Regions from separate parts of the Stappia sp. TSB10GB4 genome, predicted to be linked through region 1. Evidence: predicted binding sites of a transcription regulator. Region 1 holds the regulator's gene; the other holds the start of a gene.
The links. Region 1 encodes LexA, which represses DNA repair genes until DNA is damaged. Its sites were predicted from a motif close to TGTTCNNNNTGTGTTCNG; they were not measured.

Region 1 (8,708 bases):
TTGGCGCCGCCATGCGCCGGGCCCCACAGGCAGGCGATGCCGGCCGCGATGCAGGCGAAGGGGTTGGCGCCCGAAGACCCGGCAAGACGCACGGTCGAGGTCGAGGCGTTCTGCTCGTGATCGGCATGGAGGATGAAGATCCGGTCCATGGCACGGGCGAGAACCGGGTTGACCTTGTATTCCTCGCAAGGCACCGCGAAGCACATATGCAGGAAGTTCGAGGCGTAGTCGAGGTCGTTGCGCGGATACACGAAGGGCTGGCCGACATGATACTTGTAGGCCATCGCCGCCAGCGTCGGCATCTTGGCGATCATCCGCAGGCTCGCCACCATGCGCTGGTGCGGGTCGGAGATGTCGGTCGAGTCGTGGTAGAAGGCCGAGAGCGCGCCGACGGTGCCGACCATGATCGCCATCGGGTGGGCGTCGCGGCGGAAGCCGGTGAAGAAGCGGCTCATCTGCTCGTGGATCATCGTGTGATAGGTCACGCGATGCACGAAGTCGTCCTTCTGGGCCTTGGTCGGAAGCTCGCCGTAGAGCAGCAGGTAGCAGCTCTCCAGGAAGTCGCCGTGCTCGGCCAGTTGCTCGATCGGATAGCCGCGATACAGCAGCGTGCCTTCGTCGCCGTCGATATAGGTGATGGCGGATTCGCACGAGGCCGTCGAGGTGAAGCCGGGATCGTAGGTGAAACAGCCGGTCTGTCCGTAGAGAGAGGCGATGTCGACCACGTCGGGGCCGATGGAGCCGGGCCGAACCTTCAGGTCCCAGGACCTGTCACCGATCGTCAGCTTGGCAGTGTTCTCGCTCATTCAGGCTACCCCCTTGTATGAAGCGCGCCGCGGGAAGGTCCGGGCCGGCCTCCAGGAGAGGCTGGAGTGTGCCGGACGCACGGCGGGAGGAAAGGTCGAATGTTGCGTATCCCATTTGTCCGCTCCCCGCAAGCGCGCCTCCCTAACGCTTTCGTCACAGGGTGACGCCGGGTTCAGGTGAAGCTGCGGGCGACGTCGGGGAACCGTCATCGCTCGCGGGGAACGGCGCCCGGCCGGTGGCCGGGCACCTGGTTCAGGCGGCGGCCTGGTCGGCGATGCGGGCGAGCGAGTCCTCGCGGCCGAGCACGGCCAGCACATCGAAGATGCCGGGCGAGGTGCCGCGGCCGGTCAGCGCCGCGCGCAGCGGCTGCGCCGCCTTGCCGAGCTTCAGGCCGGTCTCCTCGGCATAGGCGCGCACGGCCGCCTCGGTGGTCTCCGCGTCCCAGCTATCGAGCGCGGACAGGCGGGCGTGCAGGTCGGCGAGCACCTTGCGCGCCTCGTCCGCCTCCAGCAGCGCGGCCGCCTTCTCGTCCATGGCGAGCGGGCGCTGCACCCACAGGTATTCGGCGCTGTCGGCGAGTTCGACCAAGGTCTTGGCGCGCTCCTTCAGCCCCGGCAGGGCGGCGCGGAACATCTCGACATGCGCCGGGTCCTGCAGCCAGTCGCGCAGGCCTTGCGCGTTTTCCGCATGCGGCAGGAAGCTGGTGAAGTCGGCGAGCAGCTCGTCCGTGCCGGCGGCGCGCATGTAGTGGCCGTTGAGGTTCTCCAGCTTCTTGAAGTCGAAGCGCGAGGGCGACTTGCCGATGGCGTCGAGATCGAACCAGCCGGTCATCTCGTCCGTCGAGAAGATCTCGGCATCGCCATGGCTCCAGCCGAGGCGGGCGAGATAGTTGCGCATGGCGGCCGGCAGGTAGCCCATGGCGCGATAGGCCTCGACGCCGAGGGCGCCGTGGCGCTTGGAGAGCTTGGCCCCGTCCGGTCCGTGGATCAGCGGGATATGCGCCATCACCGGCACGTCCCAGCCGAGCGCCTGGTAGATCAGCGTCTGGCGGGCGGCGTTGGTCAGGTGGTCATCGCCGCGGATGATATGGGTGACGCCCATGTCGTGATCGTCGACGACGACGGCCAGCATGTAGGTCGGCGTGCCGTCGGAGCGCAGCAGCACCAGGTCGTCGAGGTCCTTGTTCGGGAAGACGACGCGGCCCTGCACCTTGTCCTCGATCACCGTCTCGCCGTCGACCGGCGCCTTGAGGCGGATCGCCGGCTTGATGCCGGCCGGGGCCTCGGAGGGATCGCGGTCGCGCCAGCGCCCGTCATAGCGCGGCGGCAGGCCGTTGGCGCGCTGCTCCTCGCGCATCGCCGTCAGCTCGTCCGGCGTTGCGTAGCAGCGATAGGCGAGGCCCTTCTCGACGAGGCTCTCGGCCGCCTCGCGGTGGCGGGCGGCGCGGGCGAACTGCGAGATCGCCTCGCCCTGCCAGTCGAGACCGAGCCAGGTCAGCCCGTCGAGGATCGCGGTGATCGCCGCGTCGGTGCTGCGCTCGCGGTCGGTGTCCTCGATCCGCAGCAGCATCTGGCCGCCGAAGCGGCGGGCATAGAGCCAGTTGAACAGCGCCGTACGGGCGCCGCCGATATGCAGATAGCCGGTCGGGGAGGGCGCAAAGCGCGTGACGACGGGAGAGTTCATTCAACAAGGCCTCGTGATCGGTGGCGGAGCCGGCGCGGTGCGTCCGGACAGCCTTCGGAATTATCGGTGCCGTTTCGCGTCTTGCGCGAAGGTCGGTTGCAATGCAACGCTTCGGTCCTGGCACGGTCGGCGACCGTGTAGCACAGCGGCGGCGCGCCACCAATGCCCGAGAGATCGGCAGCGCGCGGCCAGGGCGGAGGGGCGGCTGGGGTGTCCCGGGAACGCGAGGGCGACGAGGACAGGCAGGTGCCGCCGGGCGGGCTCCCGGAGGCACTGCCGGACGCCCTGCCGGAGCGGCAGGGCAGCCGAGGCGGCGGCCGGGGAGACCCGCGCCGCTGGCCTGCGCTTGCCCCGCCGCCGCTCGCGGCCCTGCTCGCCCGTCGCCGGGCGGCTCGCGCAGGATGGCACGAGGAAGAGGGGGCGGGGACAAGATTTGCCGCCGCCTGCCGCGAAAGCCTGGCGCAGGGGCGGGGGCTTGCCTTCGCCGCGCTCGCCTTCAGCCTCGGCATTGCCGCCTATTTCCGCCTGCCGGCGGAGCCGCAGGTGCTGGTCGTCGCGCCGGCGACGCTGCTGGCCTGGGCGGGCTGGCGGCTCGCCGGGCGGCGGGGGGCGGGGGCGCTGCCGCTCTTGGTGCTGGCCCTCGTGCTGTCGGGGCTGCTGGCGGGGACAGCGCGCACCGCGCTGGTCGCAGCGCCGGTGATCGACCGGGCGCGCAGCCTCACCGTCAGCGGTTTCGTCGAGGAGGTCGAGCGCACCGGGCGCGGCGTGCGGCTGGTGCTGCAAGTGGTGAGTGCCGAGCGGCTGGCGGCCGAGGCGACGCCCCGCCGCGTCCGGGTGTCGCTGCGCGGCGCCGCGCCGCCCGACCTGCCGCGGGTGGGCGAGGCGGTGACGCTGCGCGCAAGGCTGGCGCCGCCGGCGCCGGCGGTGATGCCCGGCGGCTATGATTTCGCCTTCCGGGCGTTTTTCGACGGGATCGGCGCCAGCGGCTTTGCCTTCGGCGCGCCGCGCCGCATCGATCTGGGACCGGCGCCGCTCGCCTTGCGGGCGAAGGCCGAGGTCGCCGGCCTGCGCCAGGCGATTGCCGCGCGCATCCTCGCCGCGCTCGGCGAGACGCCGGCGGCGGCGCTCGCCATCGCGCTGATCACGGGCGACCGCTCGCTGATCCCCGAGCCGGTGACGGAGGCGCTGAGGACCGCCGGCCTCGCCCATATCCTGGCGATTTCCGGCCTGCACATGGCGCTGTTCGCCGGTTCCGTCTTCTTTGTCGTGCGCGCCGCGCTGGCGCTGTCGCCCCGCCTTGTCCACGGCGCCCGGATCGAGGCCGTCGCGGCACTGGCCGCGCTGCTGGCGGCGGCCTTCTATCTGACGATTTCCGGCGGCTCGATCGCGACGCAGCGGGCGTTTCTGATGATCGCGCTGGTCCTGGCGGGGCGGATCTTCGCCCGGCGGGCCTTGACCCTCAGGAACGTGGCGATCGCCGTCTTCGTGATCCTCGCGGTCATGCCCGAGGCGCTGCTCGATCCCGGCTTCCAGATGTCCTTTGCTGCCGTCATCGCGCTGGTCGCGGCCTATGAGGAGCTGACCCGGCGGCGGCTGGCGCGCGAGCAGCACGAGGTGCCGCGCCGGGGCCTGCTGCCGCGGGCGACGGCGGGCGCGATGGGGTGGATCTGGGGCCTGCTGCTGACCTCGCTGATCGCCGGTGTGGCGACCGGGGCGATCGGCGCCTATCACTTCCACCGGATCGCGCCGCTGGGACCGCTCGGCAACCTGCTGGCGATGCCGGTGGTGACGCTGGTGGTGATGCCCTTCGCGGCGCTGTCGCTGCTGCTTCTGCCCTTCGGGCTGGAGCTCCTGCCACTGCTGGCGATGGGGGCCGGCGTCGACCAGGTCGTCGCCATGGCACAATGGGTGAAGGAGCTGACGCCGGAGGACGGGGTGATCGGAGCGCCCTCGCTCGCCGGCACGCTGGCGGTGGTGGCGGCCGGGCTCACTGCCTGCCTTGCGCCGCGCGGCTATCGCCGCGCCGCGCTGGTCCCGCTCGCCGCTTCCGTGCTGTTCTATACGGTGCACCGGCAGCCGGACATGCTGGTCTCGGCGAATGGCGGGACGCTTGCCCTGCGCGATGCCGCTGGAGTGCTGCGGGTGTCGGGACGGACGAGCGGCTTCCTGCCGGAGGTCTGGCTGCGGGCGGAAGGGGTCGGCGCGCGCCATCACCGCGAGCGGCGGATCGCGCGCGCGGACATGCGCTGCGACGACATGGCCTGCCTGCTGCGGGCGCATGGTCCGCCGGGACTGGGCCCGCCCGCCGCCCTTGCTCCGCCGATACAGGGATGGCCCATACAGGGCCCGCCCGCCCATGCTCCGCCCATACAGACCCCGCGCGCGCAGGGTCTGCCCAAACGGGATCGGCCAGGACAGGCTCCACCCTTGCAGGGCCCGCACGCACAGGGGCAACCGGAGCCGTCGCCCGCCGCACAGGTGCCCGGCGCACGGCCTGCACCCGCAGACGGGCCAACGGAGGCGGGCGGAAGGCCCAGTCCCGCCGCGCAGGGTCCGCCGGCGCTGCTGGTATCGCTGGTGCGGGACAGCGCCGCCTTCGAGGAGGACTGCCGCAAGGTCGATATCATCGTCTCGGCGCTCAACGCCCCGCCCGGGTGCCGGGCGCGGGTGGTGATCGACGGGGCACGGCTTGCCCGGGAGGGCGCCGTCGCGCTTTACTTCAGCCTGCGGTCACCGCCTTTCAGCATGCATCCACCGTCCCGCGCGTCGGCAACGATATCGACAACGACACCGAGATCGACCTCGAAAGTGACCTCGACTGGCGCGGCAGCGGGATCCGCGGCCTCCGGCAGTGTCGCTCCAGCCCGTGCGGCAACCGCCAGAGCGACCGGCGCCGCAACCGGGGCCGGCCTCGCGTCAGCGGCGGTCCCAGTTTCAGTTTCAGTTCCAGTCCAAGTCCCAGCCCCAGTTTCCGTCCCGACCTCGATTCCCGTCTCGATCCCGGCTTCTCCGGACCACCGGGGGTCTCCCGTCGACGTCGCCGCTGACCTCGAGATCACGCTGCGTCCGAGCTACGGCCAACGCCGGCCCTGGACGCCGAAATGACGCCCAACTGCCGCCCAACTGCCGCCGGACTCACGCCCAACGGGCGATGATCCGCCTCCGCAACGCGCACGCCGACCCGGCGCCGAAGGGCTCTCTCAACGTGGGCCCCAGCCTCGGCCCGTTCAGCCGTGGCCCGCCCACCCTGGGTCCGCCCTCAGTAGCGGCGGAACAGCGACACCAGCTTGCCCTGGATGCGCACCCGTCCGGGCCCGAAAATGCGGGTCTCATAGGCCGGATTGGCCGCCTCCAGCGCCACGGAGGCGCCCTTCTTGCGCAGGCGCTTCAAGGTCGCCTCCTCGTCGTCGATCAGGGCGACGACGATGTCGCCGCTGTCGGCGCTGTCGGAGCGGCGGATCACCACCGTGTCGCCGTCGAGAATGCCGGCCTCGATCATCGAATCGCCGCGCACTTCCAGCGCATAGTGATCGCCAGTGCCGAGCAGGTCGGCCGGCATGGCGATGGTGTGGCTGTGCGTCTGGATCGCCTCGATCGGCACGCCGGCGGCGATGCGGCCCATCACCGGGATCTCGACGCTGTCATTGGCCGGCATCGGCGGCGCGGGGGCGGCCTCGACCGGCGGCAGCTTGCCGCGCGAGCCCTCGATGACGGAGGGTGAGAAGCCCTGGCCGCGCGCCGAGGCAAGGCCGGGGGAGACGGATTCGGGCAGCTTGATGATCTCCAGCGCCCTGGCGCGGTTCGGCAGGCGGCGGATGAAGCCGCGCTCCTCCAGCGCCGTGATCAGCCGGTGGATGCCCGACTTGGAGCGCAGGTCGAGCGCGTCCTTCATCTCGTCGAAGGAGGGCGGAACGCCGGTCTCCTTCAGCCGCTCATGGATGAACAGGAGCAATTCGTGCTGCTTGCGCGTCAACATGCGCGTGGGTCCCCCCGTTCCGGTTCAGACGTCTCGGCGCAAGCGCCGCCAAGTTCCAAAACCCATGACGTCCTGCGTCGTGTGGTCGAGCGCCGTCGGCTCGCGCCTTCGGATCATGCCGTCGGAGCGAGCGTTTCCGCCGCCATCGTCGGGCGCACCCCTTATTGGTGGCCGTGCAAGGGCATGGAGCACCACCAAGGGAGCCGCCCATCGCGACTCAAGCCCATGTACAAATCATGAACGCAGTCTAACCGTTCCCGCCTTGTTCCACAAGCGATTCCGCCCGCCAAGGCCGCGCCAGGTCGAGATGTCCTGCGTCCGGCGAGAGACGACCGGCGCGAACCTCACCCTCGATGCGGCGCAGGCGCGCAGGAAACCCTACTCTTTTCAATGGTTTACGAGATCGGCTCGGGCCAGGTTCGGGCGCCGTGTCGGCCGCGTCAGCCCTGCGGCAGGCGCAGAACCGGCACCGGCGTGCCGGCGGGCGCGGGGGCGGCGTGGGGCGGGCGCACCACCAGCGCATCGGCGCGGGCGAGCGTTGCCAGCATCGAGGAATCCTGCCGTTCGAACGGGGCGACGCGCTCCGCGCCGTCGTCCGCGCGCAGGATGCAGGCCCTCAGATAGTCCTCGCGCTGGTCGTTGCCGCCGATATCGGCGGCCAGCGGCAGCAGCTCGGCGTCGCGCCGGCGCGGCGGGCGGCCGAGCAGGGCCTCGATCAGCGGCCGCAGGAAGAGAACGCCGCAGACGAGGCTGGAGACGGGATTGCCGGGCAGGCCGAGCACGCGCATGTCCTCGATCCGGCCGGCCATCAGCGGCTTGCCCGGCCGCATGGCGATGCGCCAGAAGCCGAGGTCCATGCCGGCGGCGGCGAGGACCTCCTGCACCAGGTCGTGGTCGCCGACGGAGGCCCCGCCGAGGGTGACGAGAATGTCGGCCCGGGCCGCGCGCGCCTCGGCGATCTTGCCGGCGATGTGCTCGCGCCGGTCGGCGGCGATGCCGAGCTGCAGCGGCTCGCCGCCGCAATCCTCGACGAGCGCGGCAATGCCGGCATGGTTGGAGGCGATGATCTGGTCCGGCCCCGGCTGCTCGCCCGGCTCGACCAGTTCGTCGCCGGTGGCGAGGATCGCGACCTTCGGCCGGCGGCGCAGCTCCAGAGCGGGATGGTTCATCGCCGCGGCCAGCGCCAGGCGCCGATAGTCGAGCCGCGTTCCGGCGGCGAGCAGCACCTCGCCCTTGGTGAAATCGAGCCCGGCGGGGCGCACGAAACGGCCGAGCGGCGCGCTTTCCAGCGCCGTGACGGTGTCGCCGGCGCGATTCGTGTTCTCCTGGATCAGCACCGTGTCGCTGCCTTCGGGAAGCGGCGCGCCGGTGAAGATGCGCACCGTCTCGCCCGGCCCGATGGCACCCGCAAAGGCGCGCCCCGCCGGGGCCTCGCCGATCAGCCTGAGCGTCGCCGGAACGGCGGCGATGTCGGCCGCGCGCACCGCGTAGCCGTCCATGGCGGAGGCGGGAAAGGGCGGCTGGGTGCGGGTCGCGGCAAGGTCGGCGGTGAGCACGCGGCCGTTGGCCCGCGCAAGCGGCACGGTCTCTGCTCCGAGCGGTTTGACGTCGGCGAGTAACCGCGACAGGGCCTCGTCGACCGAGATCAGCGCCATGTCAGCCATGCCCCATTCTAGCCGGGCCTCATATCAGCCTGGTTGCGTCTCGCTCGCTGCCGTCCAGTCGCCGGACTTGCCGCCGGACTTGGCGACAACGCGGATGCCGCCGATGGTCATGCCCCGGTCGACGGCCTTGGCCATGTCGTAGATCGTCAGACACGCGAGCGAACAGGCGGTCAGCGCCTCCATCTCGACGCCGGTCTGGCCCGAAACGCGGGCCATCGCGGTGACGCGCAGGCCCGGAAGCGCCTCGTCCGGCACGATGTCGACGGCGACCTTGGACAGCAGCAAGGGATGGCAGAGCGGCACCAGTTCGTGGGTGCGCTTGGCGGCCATGATGCCGGCGATGCGGGCGGTGGCGATGACGTCGCCCTTCTTCGCCGAGCCGGAGAGGATCAGCGCCAGCGTCTCCGGCTTCATGCGCACATGGCCCTCGGCCCGCGCCTCGCGGGAGGTCACGTCCTTGGCCGAGACGTCGACCATGTTGGCCGCGCCGCTCTCGTCCAGATGGGTCAAGCGCGGGGAAGCGTCTCCGGAAGGGTCGCCAGAAGGGTTGTCGGCCATGGCCTACTCCGCCGCAAGGC
Region 2 (8,708 bases), on a different contig from region 1:
GCGTGCAGGTCCTGGGCCTCGAGCACCAGCAGCCGCGTGTCGCTTTCCGCCGTGACGGTCGCCACGCGCTGGCGATCCCCCAGCACCGCCATCTCGCCGAAGAAGCCACCCTCGCCAAGATGCGCGCGGGTCTGGCCCATCGTCACCTCGACGAGGCCGGAGGCGATGAAATACATGCTGCTTGCCGGTTCGCCGCGGCGGCTGATCACCTGGCCAGCCGAAACCGACTGGCCGCGCAGCAGCCGCGCGATCTCGGCAATGTCGGCCGCCCGCAGATCCTGGAACAGCGGCACCCGCGCCACCATGCCCCAGGTCACGGCGAAGTCGCGCGAGTGGATCTCGCGCGCGAAGGCTGTGGCGACAATACCGACCGGTAGCGCCAGCAGCCCGTAGCCGAGCAGCATCACCAGCCCGCCGAGCACCTTTCCCGTCGGCGTCACCGGCACCACATCGCCATAGCCCACCGTCGTCACCGTGGTCATCGCCCACCAGACCGCATCGGGAATCGAACCGAAGGCCTGCGGCTGCACCTCCCGCTCGACCATGTACATGGCGGTCGCCGCCAGCATCACCACGCCGAAAATGATCAGCAGACTGGCGCCGATCGCGTGCCGCTCCGACAGCAGCGCATTGGTCAGCGAGCGCAAGGCCGGCGAATAGCGCGCCAGCTTGAAAAAGCGGGCAAACCGCAGCAGCACCATCACCTTGAAGTCCGCCGGCACGAACAGCAGCCCGAGAACGAAGGGCAGCACCGCCAGCAGATCGATGATGGCCGCAGGCTGCAGGGCATAGCGCAGCCGCGCGCCCGCCGGCGAATAGTGCCGAAAAGGCGGGTGCAGATCGGCCACCCACAGCCGCGCGAGATACTCGGCGAGAAAAACAGCGCCGATGATCCGCTCGGCGAGCGAGAACCGGTCGCCCCACTCTGCGGCGAGCGAGGGCACCGTCTCCAGCGCCACGAGGGCCACCGCCGCAACCACCAGCAGGATCAGCAGCCGGTCGAACCAGCGCCCCTGACGGTCGCCGGCCGAGCCGAGCTCCAGCCAGCGATAAACACGCCGGCGGACCCGCAAAAGCAGGCCCGTCGACGCGGACAATTCGTCGGTTGCGCGTGGCCCGACTTCTGCCATGCCCACCGGGTCGCCAGCCCCTTCGCAAAGAGGGTCGCGACCGGTCGCCATGGGATCAGGCCTCGGCCGGCGCGGCCGTTTCCAGCGCCGCCGCGATCGCGGCAACCGCCGCTTCCGCCTGCGAGGCGTCGGTACCGCCGGCCTGGGCCATGTCCGGCCGGCCGCCGCCACCGCGCCCGCCCAGCACCTCCGAGCCGAGCTTCACCAGCTCGACCGCGTTGAACCGGCCGGTCAGGTCGCCCGTGACGCCGACGACGATCGCCGCCTTGTTGTCGTCCGAGGCATTGACCAGCACGACGATGCCTGAGCCGATCTGGCCCTTGGCCTCGTCGGCCAGGCCCTTGAGATCCTTCGGGTTCAGCCCCTCGACGATGCGCGCCATCAGCTTGACGCCGCCGATCTCGCGCAGGCCCTTGTCGCCCTCGCCCGCGCCGCCGCCCATGGCGAGCTTCTTGCGCGTGTCGGCAAGCTCGCGCTCCAGCCGGCGCTTGTCCTCCACCAGTGCCGCGACGCGCTCGGTCACCTCCGCCTGGCCCGACTTCAGCACCGAGGCGATCTCGCGCACCCGCGCATCCTGCCCGGCGAGATGCCGGCGGGCGGCCGCCCCGGTCAACGCCTCGATGCGGCGCACGCCGGCGGCAACCGCGCCCTCGTTCACCAGCGTGACGAGGCCGATATCGCCGGTGCGCGACACATGGGTGCCGCCGCACAGTTCCAGCGAATAGGTCTTGCCCGCCTTGTCGCCGCGCAGCGCCCGGCCCATCGAGACGACGCGCACCTCGTCGCCATATTTCTCGCCGAAGAGCGCCATCGCGCCCTCCTCGATCGCCTCGTCGACGCCCATCAGCCGGGTCTCGACCGGCGCATTCTGCAGCACGATCTGGTTGGCGATCTCCTCGACCTCGGCCAGTTCCTCCACCGACATCGGCTTGGGATGGGAGAAGTCGAAGCGCAGCCGCTCCGGGCTGACCAGCGAGCCCTTCTGCGCGACATGGGTGCCGAGCACCTCGCGCAGCGCCTCGTGCACCAAGTGGGTGGCCGAGTGATTGGCGCGGATCGAGCCGCGCCGCGCCCCGTCGACCAGCAGTTCCAGCGGCAGGCCGACGGTCACCTTGCCGGAGAGAACCCGCACCTCGTGGACGAAGAGGCCGTCGGCCTTCTTCTGGGTGTCGGTGACCTCGAGCTCGACGCCGCCCTCGCCGCGCATGCGGCCCGTGTCGCCGACCTGGCCGCCGGACTCGCCGTAGAACGGCGTCTGGTTGAGCACGACGAAGCCGGTCTCGCCCTGCTTCAGCTCCATCGCCTCGCCGCCCTCGCGCACCATCGCGGCGACGACGCCCTCGGCGGTCTCGGCATCGTAGCCGAGGAAGTCGGTGGCGCCGCAGCGCTCCTTCAGCGTGAACCACACGGTGTCGGTGGCCGCCTCGCCGGAGCCGGCCCAGGCGGCGCGCGCCTCGGCGCGCTGGCGCTCCATCGCGGTGTTGAAGGCGGCAAGATCGACGCTGACGCCGCGCGCGCGCAGGGCATCCTGCGTCAGGTCGAGCGGGAAGCCGTAGGTGTCGTAGAGCTTGAACGCCGTCTCGCCGTCGAACTCGGCGCCCTCGCCGAGACCGGCGCTCGCCTCGTCCAGGAGCGTGAGGCCGCGCGCCAGCGTCTTGCGGAAGCGGCGCTCCTCCAGCTTCAAGGTCTCGGTGATCAAGGCCTCGGCGCGGGCGAGCTCCGGATAGGCCCGGCCCATCTCGCGCACCAGGGTCGGCACCAGGCGCCACATCAGCGGCTCCTCGGCGCCCAGCAGATGGGCGTGGCGCATGGCACGGCGCATGATCCGGCGCAGCACATAGCCGCGGCCCTCGTTGGACGGCAGCACGCCGTCGGCGATCAGGAAGCTCGAAGCACGCAGGTGATCGGCGATCACCCGGTGGCTGGCGCGCTGCGCCCCTTCCGCCTCGGCGCCGACCGCGTTTTCCGAGGCGGAGATCAGCGCCCGGAACAGGTCGATGTCGTAATTGTCATGCACGCCCTGCAGCACGGCGGCGATGCGCTCGAGCCCCATGCCGGTGTCGATCGACGGCCGCGGCAGGGTGATGCGCTCGCCCGGCAGTTGCTCGTACTGCATGAAGACGAGATTCCAGATCTCGATGAAGCGGTCGCCGTCCTCGTCCGGCGACCCCGGAGGGCCGCCCCAGATGTGATCGCCGTGATCGTAGAAGATCTCCGAGCACGGGCCGCAGGGACCGGTATCGCCCATCGCCCAGAAATTGTCCGAGGTCGGGATGCGGATGATCTTGTCCTCGGACAGGCCGGCGATCTTCTTCCACAGCGAGAAGGCCTCGTCGTCCTCGGCATAGACGGTGACCAGCAGCCGCTCCTTCGGCAGAGCGAATTCCTTGGTGATCAGGGTCCAGGCGAGTTCGATCGCCCGGTCCTTGAAATAGTCGCCGAAGGAGAAGTTCCCGAGCATTTCGAAGAACGTATGATGGCGCGCGGTGTAGCCGACATTGTCGAGGTCGTTGTGCTTGCCGCCGGCGCGCACGCATTTCTGCGCGGTCGTCGCGCGCTGATAGTCGCGCTTCTCCAGGCCGGTGAAGACGTTCTTGAACGGCACCATGCCGGCATTGGTGAACATCAGCGTCGGATCGTTGCGCGGCACGAGCGGACCCGATGCGACGATCTCGTGACCGTTGCGCCCGAAATAGTCGAGAAAGGTAGTCCGGATTTCGTTTACGCCGCTCATAAAGCCGTCCAATGCTCCCTGGACTGACGACCCTGCCGCGACGTCTCGCGCAGCGTTCCCGCCAAGTCCTGCCATGTCCAAGATCTCGAGCCGCTTTTAGCTTTGCCCCGGCGACAAGTCCAGTATCGCCCGCACCGCGCCCCGGCTTGCCTTCCCTGATCAGGCACCCGCCCCACCCGGTACGGTACAGGCGCCGACCTGCGTACTCTCCTGCATGGAAACCGTGTGCCCGATGTGGAACAGTCGCGGCATGGCTGTCACGCAGAAGACCCGCACCGGAAACGGGAGATGTGCCATGGGATGGGAATGCAAGAACCGCTTTTGGTCCGGGACACGGACCTATATCTCGAGCTTCCGCAAGAATCCTCCGCCGCATGTCTACATCGCAACCCTGACCGCGCACGAGATCACGGCTGCGGAGAAGCGCGAACTCGTCACCTGCGTGCGCACCTGGCCAGCCGTGACGGATCAGTCGCGCCCCCTGATCGAGCAGGTCGTCAAGGACATCGAGGAGGCGCAGGCGTCCGGCTGACGAAGGACACGCCCCGCATGTCCACGACGCGAGGACAAGGCGCCCGGGGCAAGGACCAAGGGCGAAGTCAAAGGGGACGGAGGCCGGCGGCTGCCACTCAAGGGCAATCACCTGAGACTGGCGGCCCGGGCGAGGCGCCTTCACGGCGGTGATGCCACGGCGCTGACGCTCAAGATGGCCGGAGTTCAATCCCCCCGTCATGCACCCACCCGTCATGCACCCCCCCGTCATGCCGCCCTTCGCCGGCCAAGGACAGCGACCGCGACGAGACACGGCTGGAGGGCGTTTTTCTCCGCGCCGATGTTGCGCTCCGGTTCCCGCACCCACTTGATGCGGCTAAAGCCCTTTCGGCCAATTCGGAGCCATTCTGACGGAGCGATTTTGTGACAAGGTCAAGCAAAGGCACGCAGGCCGTATCTGGAGACGGACAAGGGGCTTTGCGCCGGAATTGGCGCAAAATCGCCCGTCCCGCAGGGCTTCCGATTGGCGGGCACCCGACATTGGTGGGCGCCCGACATTGGCGGGCACCCGACGCCGAACCGGTCTTGCCCGATGCGAAGGTATCGCGCGGCGACCGTTTCGACGCCGGATCGCCGCTCCAATCGAGAAGCAGAATTGACTTCGAATTGGCCGAAAGGGCTCTAGGATGCCTGTCCGGCACATGTCAGGCGAGCCGCCCGGCACAAGAGCCGGGCGGCATCATATCAATCGTCGGCGGCGCCGTCGTCGTCGGTTTCGGAGAAGGGATCCGTGATGCGTTCGGCGATCAGCCCGGCATTCTGCCGGATCGCCAATTCGATCTCGTCGGCCAGCGCCGGGTTGTCGCGCAGGAACTGCTTGGCGTTCTCGCGGCCCTGGCCGAGCCGCTGGCTGTTATAGGAGAACCAGGCGCCGGACTTCTCGACGATGCCGCCCTTGACGCCGAGATCGATGAGTTCGCCCATCTTCGAGACGCCCTCGCCATAGATGATGTCGAACTCGACCTGGCGGAACGGCGGGGCGAGCTTGTTCTTCACCACCTTGACGCGGGTCTGGTTGCCGACCACCTCGTCGCGGTCCTTGATCGATCCGATCCGGCGAATGTCGAGGCGCACGGAGGCGTAGAATTTCAGCGCATTGCCGCCGGTCGTCGTCTCGGGCGAGCCGAACATCACGCCGATCTTCATGCGGATCTGGTTGATGAAGATGACCATGCACTTGGAGCGCGAGATCGAGGCGGTCAGCTTGCGCAGCGCCTGGCTCATCAGCCGCGCCTGCATGCCCGGCAGGCTGTCGCCCATCTCGCCGTCGAGTTCGGCCTTCGGTGTCAAGGCCGCGACCGAGTCGACCACCAGCACGTCGATGGCGCCCGAGCGTACCAGCGTGTCGGCGATCTCCAGCGCCTGCTCGCCCGCGTCCGGCTGGGAAATCAGCAGCTCGTCGATGTTGACGCCGAGCTTGCGCGCATAGATCGGATCCAGCGCATGCTCCGCATCGATGAAGGCGCAGATGCCGCCCTTCTTCTGGGCCTCGGCAACCGTGTGCAGGGCCAGCGTCGTCTTGCCGGAGGATTCCGGCCCGTAGATCTCGACGATGCGGCCGCGCGGCAGGCCGCCGATGCCGAGCGCGATGTCGAGGCCGAGCGAGCCGGTCGACACGGTCTGCACCTCGACCACCTGGCCCTGGCCCATCTTCATGATGGAGCCCTTGCCGAAGGCGCGTTCGATCTGCGAAAGGGCGGCGTCGAGCGCCTTGTTCTTGTCCATCTGAATGCCTTCGACCAAGCGGAGTGAATTCTGTGCCATGAGGCTACCATCCTTATTTCACGCCGCGCCCGGCGATTCAAACTGCGCTTTTGTACCAGTTTTGTTCTCATTGCACAAGAGAGATCAAGCTATTGATAGAACTCGATTTATAGGATAGTGTTCCTTTTGTGTTCCGATAGGATGTCGAGTGTCCCCGCGCGCCACCGCGGCGGGAGAATCGGTTTGGTCTTCCGTCAGCGCCGGGTCGCTTGTCGCAGCCGGCGCTGACGGCAGCGGCCCGTGTCCGACCGGATCTTCGCACAAGGGCGCGCAGGGATGCGGGCGGACTGCGGCCGGGCAGCAGATCGGAGACGGGAGCAGGTATCGAGTGAGCACCCAGGACCCGGCGCGAGACGGAGACAACGCAGCACAGAGACCACGCAGCACGGACAGGAACGGTTGGTGAGAACAGCGGAAGAGGCTGAACCGAGCCCGGATAGGCGGCGGCTTGCCCTCGGACGCACTTTGCCTTGCCCCCAGACGCACTTTGCCTTGCCCGAAGTGGCGCAGCAGCGGCCGGGCACGTCGGCCGCTTTCTCGGCCGTCATATCTGCGCCTTGTGCGCGCGCGCCGTCGAGACCAACGAAAACTGGATGGAGGCCAACCGATACCTCAACATGGACGACCTCAGAGAGAACAAGAAGCTCGAACTCCGTAGGCCGCATGATCAGCTTCACGGCCGCCCCAATTCGCAGAACTTGACGCCCACAACCACGACAGCCTGTGTGTGAGGCACCGGCCCGCGCATCGTTTCCGCCCTTGCTTACGGCCGGCCTCTCCTGGCGTCTTCCGGACGAGCAACGCGAGATCCGGGACCGGCGAGCCGAGGGCGTGTGTGGCAACACTCAGGTGTGAGACCGTTGGCGCGGGGGCTCCCCGATCCCGGCGCGACGCTGGCGCGCCGTCCGGGAGGACGCGGGAGAGAGGCGGCATGTCGCCGCTGGCGCTTTCCCCCCTCTGCCGGCGGCGCCGACACCTCCCCCTTGAGGGGAAGAGAGGAGCTTGGCCTGCGGCCGGCGCACCGCTGCCGCGAACGCCCTCGGCTCGTCGATCCCGGGGCGGACGGTCTTGCAGCAGCGGAGGCCTCCGGTCTTCTGCGGCCAGCCCAACGGCTCGATCCGCACGACCTGTGGTTACGGGTTCCCGGTCTCCGGCTTCGCCGGAACCGGAACGACAGCCTGTGTGTGAGGCACCGGCCCGCGCATCGTTTCTGCCCTTGCTTATGGCCAACCTCTCCTGGCGTCTTCCCGGACGAGCAACGCGAGATCCGGACCGGGGAGCCGAGGGCGTGTGTGGCAACACTCAGGTGTGAGACCGTTGGCGCGGGGGCTCCCCGATCCCGGCGCGGCGCTGGCGCGCCGTCCGGGAGGACGCGGGAGAGAGGCGGCGTGTCGCCGCTGGCGCTTTTTGCATGCCCCCGAGAGAATCCGCCGCGCGCTGCGCATCGGCGGCGCCGAGTTCGGCGACCAACCCCTCCATTGCGTAGCCTTCATCGCCCCGCTTCTTGCGACCAAGATCCCGGTCGAGGCGCGATGGATGCCGGGTCGAGTCACCGTTATGCCGATATCGGCATAAGACGCATTATGCCGTAAGCCGGATTATGCCGCATGGCCGAGTTCGGTGGCGGGCTTGCCGGGGTTCGGCCATGTGGCGGTTCGGCAAAATCCAGTTCATGGAAAGCGACGAAGCCTGTGGAACTTGCCGTTCACACCGGTAGCAGTAGCTGGTCCAAGACAACTGAGTGAAGCTCTGGCGATGCGCATGCGACGATGGCACCACTGGACGTCAACGTCAGGGGCCGCCCCTTCCAGTCAGAGATCACGCCGCCTGCTTCCTGTACAACCGGGCACAAAGCGCAGATGTCGTACGCATCCAGATCATCTCCATTAAGGCAGATATCTATCAGGCCACGTGAAAGTCCGCCGTAGGCGGGTGCCCCGCCATCGAACACCCTCAACCTTCCGGTCGACAACAACTGTCGGTACCCCGAGGCGCTGTCGCCTCTGAAACTGTCGGGATTTGCCAGACTGATGACAGCTTCATCAAGTTCGCGCCTCCCGCTGCTTCGAACGAGCCGACCACTGAAGACCGTGCCTTTCCCCTCTGCGGCGACATAGCGCGCGCCTGGCACAGGCATGTCTATGATCCCCAGAACCGGAGATTCGTCACGGCATACGCTGATCAGCGACGCGAAGTTCAAGAGTCCGGTTCCAAACTGGCGTGTGCCATCAATCGGATCGAGAACCCATGTGAAAGCGCTTCTCCCGGTTTCAAAACCGTATTCTTCGCCAAGAATGCCGTGAGACGGAAACTGCTGCCGTATCCGCTCCCGCCACATCGTCTCGATGGACAGGTCGGCTTCTGTCAGCGATGAGCCATCGGATTTGTAGGTCACCGCCAGGTCGCTGTGCCACGCCTGAGCGGAGAGACCCGCCGCAGACTCGGCGAGGTTCAGGGCCGCCGCAAGGATGTGATCGAGTTCGTGCATCGCTACCTCTCGGAAAATGGCTCCTTTAGCCTTCGCCCGG

Region 2: a site for LexA is predicted at 6,299-6,316, ahead of recA (recombinase RecA). Genes of this name have one in related genera too.

What each region holds. Positions count from the first base shown of each region.
Region 1 is NZ_FYAV01000037.1:17,262-25,969, forward strand. Features, by position in the region: gene gltA (citrate synthase) at 1-806, opposite strand, end outside; gene gltX (glutamate--tRNA ligase) at 1,060-2,490, opposite strand; gene TSB10GB4_RS07090 (ComEC/Rec2 family competence protein) at 2,701-5,595, shown strand; gene lexA (transcriptional repressor LexA) at 5,750-6,466, opposite strand; gene glp (gephyrin-like molybdotransferase Glp) at 6,907-8,121, opposite strand; gene moaC (cyclic pyranopterin monophosphate synthase MoaC) at 8,155-8,688, opposite strand; gene trpC (indole-3-glycerol phosphate synthase TrpC) at 8,692-8,708, opposite strand, start outside.
Region 2 is NZ_FYAV01000054.1:16,689-25,396, reverse strand. Features, by position in the region: gene TSB10GB4_RS13710 (cyclic nucleotide-gated ion channel) at 1-1,130, opposite strand, end outside; gene alaS (alanine--tRNA ligase) at 1,186-3,864, opposite strand; gene TSB10GB4_RS13700 (hypothetical protein) at 4,115-4,396, shown strand; gene recA (recombinase RecA) at 5,101-6,180, opposite strand; partial or broken gene TSB10GB4_RS24055 (IS256 family transposase) at 6,725-6,839, shown strand; partial or broken gene TSB10GB4_RS24050 (zincin-like metallopeptidase domain-containing protein) at 7,627-7,725, opposite strand; gene TSB10GB4_RS13685 (inositol monophosphatase family protein) at 7,886-8,668, opposite strand.